2 regions of the Cytobacillus sp. FSL R5-0569 genome follow, and region 1 is predicted to be linked to the other one. Evidence: riboswitches for the same ligand, from Rfam matches in the RefSeq annotation. Region 1 holds a riboswitch; the other holds the start of a gene.
The links. Region 1 has a riboswitch for S-adenosylmethionine ahead of MKX78_RS20120 (iron-containing alcohol dehydrogenase family protein). Riboswitches for the same ligand answer to the same signal wherever they lie in the genome.
Positions count from the first base shown of each region.

Region 2: linked by a shared signal. The riboswitch ahead of MKX78_RS06255 (methionine ABC transporter ATP-binding protein) and the one ahead of MKX78_RS20120 (iron-containing alcohol dehydrogenase family protein) in region 1 are both predicted to bind S-adenosylmethionine.

Region 1 is NZ_JBBOWW010000001.1:3,935,225-3,938,891, reverse strand. It holds gene MKX78_RS20120 (iron-containing alcohol dehydrogenase family protein) at 1-962, opposite strand, end outside; SAM riboswitch class I at 1,055-1,170, opposite strand; gene MKX78_RS20115 (hypothetical protein) at 1,250-1,825, opposite strand; gene MKX78_RS20110 (GNAT family N-acetyltransferase) at 2,136-2,573, shown strand; gene MKX78_RS20105 (hypothetical protein) at 2,692-3,667, shown strand, end outside.
Region 2 is NZ_JBBOWW010000001.1:1,188,968-1,192,634, forward strand. It holds gene MKX78_RS06245 (DUF4956 domain-containing protein) at 1-398, shown strand, start outside; gene MKX78_RS06250 (CotH kinase family protein) at 418-2,205, shown strand; SAM riboswitch class I at 2,298-2,404, shown strand; gene MKX78_RS06255 (methionine ABC transporter ATP-binding protein) at 2,488-3,501, shown strand; gene MKX78_RS06260 (methionine ABC transporter permease) at 3,491-3,667, shown strand, end outside.

The DNA of each region.
Region 1 (3,667 bases):
TTCACATCAATAGTTAGACTAGAGAGACTACTTGGCAATTGCCAGCTCTCATAAAACGGGAGAAGGTAATCAACTTCCGTCCATTTTTCTTCAATGGCCAATTGACCAAGAATCCCGTAAGCGACTAATTCCCCATGAAGAAAATCTTGGGCTGCATCCGCTACGGTTAGTCCATTATGAAACGAATGGGCACCAGCGATTCGTCCTGCTTTTTCGCCGAATCCACCGACCATACCCCCAGTCATGATAATCGTTTCAATCACACGGATAAGTGCTTTTGAGGTTTCGTTTTTGGCTACTGATTGTAGTGCGGCTTCACCATCATTAAGCAATGTATCTCGGCAAATTTTAGCTGAAAATTGCGAAACTTGTTTAGGTACAGGAAGTGTTTCTTCAGGGTAAAAACTTTCAATTAGAGCTTCAGCTTCATAAAACTTGGCTAATGTATCCCCAATTCCTGCTTTTAAATAAGTAATAGGCGCTTTAGCAATAATTTCAGGTTCAACCAATACGAGGGTTGTCGCAATAGGGAACTCGGTATAATGAGTAAAGCTGCCTTCTTCATTATAAAAAACACTTAATGGTGTCCATGCGGCACAGGTAGCTGCGATTGTCGGTATAAGAATGGATTGAACAGATGCTTCAATCGCAACTGCTTTTGTTATATCTAATGCTGTCCCACCACCAATACCTATTACGCCATTAGCACCATCATTTGTTATTATTTCTTGGATGTCATGGACCTTTTTTAAGGTAGTGTGACCATCTATATAATGAAGGTGAATGTTGTTATCTATTACTTCCTTGGGCAAGTAGGGTTGCACGGCTTGCCAAGCTTTTTTACCGGTTATGATATGGTATTTGGAAACAGAAATATCTTTAAGTAGGTCGGGGAGTTCTGTTAGAATGCCTGAACCTAATAAATAATGTCCTGGAGCCCCTTTTACGATTGTTACAGTCATTTCCTCTCCTCGTTTCTCTTTTGATGTGATGATAAAAACAAAAATGCCTCTCATCATGAGAGGCATAAATATACTAGAATAGTAGTAAACCTCTCTCATATATCAAAATACCAAAAAGTATTTTGCAGGATTTAGCACCTGTTCATATGGGTATATGAATGGTTGCCGGGCGTCGCAGGGCCAGTCCCTCAGCCGCTCTTTATAAGAGAAAATGCTTTATTAAATTATATTCATAATATTATCTATTACATGAAAAGTCAATAACATAATTGAAATTAATCATTAAACTAGTGATGGTGTTCTACTTGTGGGGTGTTTTCTTCAATCGGATGAATTGAGTTCTTCGCTTCTTGATGAATTCCCGATGCGCAGATAATGGCGATGCTTAATAAGAATGTTAGATAGAAGGGCACAGGTCGATTTTTCAATGCTTCCTTTAATGAATGTTTTTTGTGCATGAGAAGCATCATGGCAAAAATACTAATTAAATAAATCAGATCCATGCTAATGATCATAAATGTAACTTCACTGGGTACCAACATAATGCCTAGCATTGCCCCCATCATACTTCCCATGAGACTTGACGCTTGAGCTTCAACGAGTCCGTTTGTTTTAAACGGTAGTCCTATAAAAATGGCAATGACAGCGCTAATGAGAATTGATAATACAGTTGCTTTAGCCATTTCTGGTAACCACACAGATATAATCAAACCGATTGTTAAGCTACTCGTCATACCAACCACCATGGGAATACATTTAGAATATTTTGTAGCTATTTCTTTCTTTTTTCTAACGGCACTAATAAAGAAAAAGAAACTGTAGCCGACAACTAGAAAAAGACTGAACAAAGCAAGCATATTCAAATTACCCTCCTTTGGATGCTCATAAAATACCTCGATGCCTCCTTTCATATATATTTTGTATCGTAGTGATTATGTCAGTGCAATGATAAGAAACTTTTTATACTGTTCATTCGTAAATGAATAAAGCAATATTTTCAAACTAAGAAAAGTGGTAGTCTTGGTTTATAAGTTTTCATTCAGAACAGTTTTATAAAAAAAGGAGTTTTTATATGGGGGAAGAAATAAAGATTAGACCGATACATATAAATGATGCAAGAGATATTCATGAAATGCATAGGCAAGATTCTATTATTCAACAAACAATGGCCTTATCATCGGGGAGATAAAAGATATTGAAGATTATATTGAAGGACTTACAAAAGAAGACCATGTATTTGTTGCAGAATGTAACGGTCATGTTCGAGGGATAGCTTCCTTAGAAGAGAGAAGTGGAAAGTTAAGATATAGCGGGAATGTGCCTATCTCTATTAATGAAGAAGTACAAGGAAGAGGGATTGGCAAGACGCTTCTTGAGCGAATAGTAAAGCTTGCCGATGAAGAGTTAGGACTCATCAGATTAGAGTTAGATGTATGTGCAGATAATATAAGGGCGATTGCATTATATGAAATGTTTAACGAGGCTTTGTCTAGCTCCGGACGCCATCGGCTCGAGGTCATAAGCCAATTCGTCAAAAAGGTTAAAAAACAACCTTTCTGCCGGCTCGTCTTATGCTTGTCACCGATAAGCGGGCGCCCTGCGCTTTTCTAATTTATAGATGTCATTATTATGGGAAGAATTAAAGAGAACCTTTAAATAGAAACGATTTAATGTTAAAATTTTACTTCCTGCACGTTAATTAAATCATAACTAAAGGAGAACAGCTGCTTTGAATCACTTAATAATGGAACAACTAAAAACCTATTTTAAAGGAATCAACCCAGATGATTTAGTTATGGAGCAGATGGAATTTGAAGAAAATGTGTATGATATCCTGTTGGAAGATTGGGGAGAGTCAATTGGCTCGGTTCGTATGGATGAATTAGGTGTGGCAGAGTTTTTCATTTATACGGATGAACTAGATGAAATTCCAGGGGAAATGAGTAAGTTTGATATGATCATGCAAGCAGAGCAGTTTATAGAAAGGTTCTATGATTCGACTTTCAGGCATGGGTTATATTTGTCAGCATACATTGACTTAGGTGAATATCATATGATTTTATATAATCGCAAAGATGAGCGGTTGAATAAGGAACTCCCTCATTCTGGAATTAGTTTTACAATGCTTAGTAATGGGGTATTAAGTGCAGTCGAAAGAGAAAGCATGGATTTTGAACTTGTCTATCCCAAAACACTGATTACGAATGAAGAAGCGAAGCGGATTTATTTAAATCATTTAAGGATTCTACCTGTTATTGCAAAGTATGATAATGACATATTTGTCAATGGTGATGATGAGTATCACTATGTTTATCAGTTGGAGGATTTTATTCTTGGTGTACACACAAATGGGGGAATACTTACCTCGGATTCGTTTGGTGTTGGCAAAACGCTGATGACATCCTTACCCGATTTGGCTGAATTTATAGATATTTATACATTGGCGGGAATGACGGAAGACCATATGCTTGTAGCTGAAGCAAAAACGAAAAGTGGTAGACTAGAGGTATGGAGTAAGTTACCTAAAAAATCTTTACGGGTGAGTGAGGAAGATTTATTAGATGATGAATTAGATATCCCTGGTGCGATAAAATTTGTATTCAATGCGGATGGAAGACTGCTTAAATTAATGGGCTTAGATGATTCTGAAACGTTTGTTTCTGGACATGTTAATTCGAAAGTGGCGCTTTTAACTGCTACATCAG
Region 2 (3,667 bases), 2.7 Mb from region 1:
CACCAATTAAAGACCCTATGGATCTTGTTTATCTTTTTTGGGCGATTGTTGCCGGTATTCTTTGCGGAGCAGGCTTTATTCCATTAGTGATTATTGGCAGTTTAATGATCGGTCTCGTACTTGTATTGTTCGTTAACAAAATTACGATTCAGAACCCTTACTTACTCATTGTAAAATATGGGGGTGAAGATGTGGAATCTCAACTAGAATCGCTATTATCAAAGGTCACTAATAAACATATGATGAAATCCAAATCTATCATGAATGGTAATCAAGTAGAAATTACTTATGAAGTAAGAATGAAAAAAGAGCAATCTCAAGTGGTGAATAATGTAACGAACCTTAGCGGGGTAGAGTCGGCTGTAATGTTAAGCTATGACGGTAATTTTACAGCGTAAATGAACAGGAGAAAGGAATATGATTAAACGCAAATATGTCGTTCTCGTTTTTCTAATGTTGGCTGTTTTATTTGTTGGTATTCTATTCTTTCTACCTCATTTACTTCCAAAAGGGGAAGTAGTTGATCACTCTTATGTTTCAAAAGTATTCAATAAAAATAAAGTGACTCAAGTTGAGTTAACCCTAGCAGAAGATGATTGGGAAGATATACTAGAGAATCCGACGGAAGAAGAATATAAGATGGCAAATGTGACGATAAATGGAACTAAATTGAACCAAGTAGCTGTTCGGACAAAGGGGAATTCTTCCCTTTCTTCCGTTGCTAGAATGGAAGATTCTGATCGTTATAGCTTCAAAATAGACTTTGATTACTATACCGATCAAACTTTATATGGATTGAAAAAGTTGAATCTAAATAACCAATTTAGTGATGCTACGCAAATGCGAGAATATTTATCGTATCAATTAATGGAGAATATGGGATTACCCACACCTGCTTATTCTTATATGTATGTGACCATTAATGGTCAGGAATGGGGATTATATTTAGGTGTTGAACAAGTAGACGAAGTGATGCTTGGAAGATATTTTGAAAATCCATATGGATCATTGTACAAGCCAGATGGTACAAATAGTGACTTGAAATGGGTAAGTGATGATATTGATGATTACTCAGGTTTAAACTTGAAATCAGAGGAGCAAGATGAACAAGCGTTAATAGATATGTTAGATAGTATCAATAATGGTGGCAATTTAGAAAAAACTTTAGATGTGGATCAAGTATTACGATATTTTGCAGTAAATACGGCTGTCGTTAGCATGGATAGTTACCAAGGGCAAATGAAGCACAACTATTATTTATATGAAAATGATGGTAAGTTCTCAATCATTCCGTGGGACTATAATATGGCATTTGGCGGCTTTGGAGTAGGTATGGGTGGCGGAGGACGCATGAACGGAGATTCTTCAATCGCTGAAGAAAACCAAAACAAAAATCAAAATCAGGAACAACAAGGTCTAGCACCAGGAGAAGGTGGGCAAGGTGAGGATGAACAAGGTCAAGTTCACCAAGCTGAAATGGGGAACTTCGATGGTGGCATGGGAAATAGTAATTTAATGAGTGAAGATACGATTAATTTCAGTATTTCAGAACCTGTAGCTGGTACTTCTTTAGATGAGAGGCCTTTACTTAATGCTTTATTGGCAAATGATGAATTTAAAAAGCAATATGAAGCATACCTTGAAAAGATTGCAGAAGAATATATGACAAAAGAGTCTTACCAAAATACAACTACACAAATTAGTACATTGATTCTTCCTTATGTAGAACAGGATCCTACCAAGTTTTATACAACAGAAGAATTTCTACAAGCAGTGCAAGGTGATGAGAGTTTACCAGCATTTGCTGAGGCGAGATCAGAATCGATACTTGCTCAGCTTTCAGGTGAATTAGAAGTAGAATCACAAGCTTCTGAAGTCAATAACATGTTCCCTAGCCGAGCAGGTGGTGATGACCAGGAAGGTCAAGAAAGAGGAGAAGTATTCCAACCGCCAAACGGTAATGAAGGAAACATTGATGGTGAAATGCCTGAACGTCCGCAAGGCAATGGAGACTTTCCGCAGGAAGGAGATTTTGAGACACCAGAAGGGTTTGAAGGTATGCCTGGTGGTGAGGGACGTGGACAAGAAGAGCAACCTAGTACAGTAAAGTTCAAAACGTCAGCAATCATCTTGTATGTGGGTCTAATCACAGCTTTATTAGGAACAATTTTTTTTATCTTCTTGTTTAAACGAAGAGGAAGATAAGTAAATGCATAAATAATCAAAATACTATTGACAATTAATTCAATACCCGATAAAATTTCCTTTATCAAAGCAACACATTAAATTTAATATGATTCTTATCGAGAGAGACTGAGGGACCAGGCCCGAAGATGTCCGGCAACCTCCTTTTAAAGGGAAGGTGCTAAATCCTGCAGAATGATTTCATTCTGAAAGATAAGGTTTAATAACAATCATTTGTTGAGCCTCTTTCAAAGTGAAAGAGGCTCATTTTATGTTGTAGAGGATTTAGGGAGGGTGAGGTAAATGATTGAAGTCAATCATTTAGTGAAAATTTATAAAAGCAAAAAGAAGCAAGTAATAGGGGTTGACAATGTATCCCTTTCTATTAAAGAAGGGGAAATATACGGGATTATTGGCTATAGTGGAGCAGGGAAAAGTTCTTTATTACGCTGTCTAAATTTATTGGAGAGACCGACATCTGGTGAAGTGAAAATTGATGGCGTTGATTTAACATCTTTAACAAGTAAAGAATTAAGAAAAGCAAGGCAGAAGATAGGTATGATTTTTCAGCATTTTTATTTAGCGAGTTCGAAGACAGTGTATGAGAATATTGCCTTTGCTTTAAAAGCGGCAGGTAAAAGCCCGAAAGAAATAGATATCAGGGTGAAAGAACTATTAGAATTAGTGGGTTTAGCAGATAAAATTCATCAGTATCCCACACAATTAAGTGGTGGTCAAAAGCAAAGGGTAGGAATAGCCAGAGCACTCGCTAATGATCCAAAGGTTTTACTTTGCGATGAAGCCACGTCAGCTCTAGACCCTAAAACAACAAAATCAATCCTGAACTTATTAAAATCAATTAATAAAAAGCTAGGATTAACCATCGTACTTATCACTCATGAGATGGAAGTAGTCAAAGAGATTTGTCATAGGTTAGCTGTTATGCAAGATGGAAAGGTCATAGAAGAGGGACCGGTGTATGATATATTTGCGAATCCAATTGAACCACTTACAAAGGATTTCATTCAGAGTGTTCTTCAATTTGACTTACCACAACAATTGATTGAAAACAGGAAGGGAACAATCATTAAGATTCAATTTAAAGGTGCAATAGCAGAAGAATCTGTTGTTTCTGAACTGTTCCAAACATTCAAAGTAAAAGGAAATATTCTTCACGGCAAGATTGAATATATTCAAGAAGTACCTCTTGGTATTTTTATTATGGAGTTGACTGGCGAAATACCTGAAATAGAAAGAGCTATACAATATATTCAAGAAAGAACACAGAATTTGGAGGTAGTTGAACATGTTGCTTGAGTCCATTCAGGCGTTACTTCCTGAACTAAATACAGCTGTATTACAAACAATTTATATGGTCGCCATTTCTTTAGTTGCGGCACTTATACTAGGTCTTCCACTAGGTATCTTATTATTCGTTACAGACGAAGGATTGTTCTTAAAGAATAGATTTGTAAATGCTGTT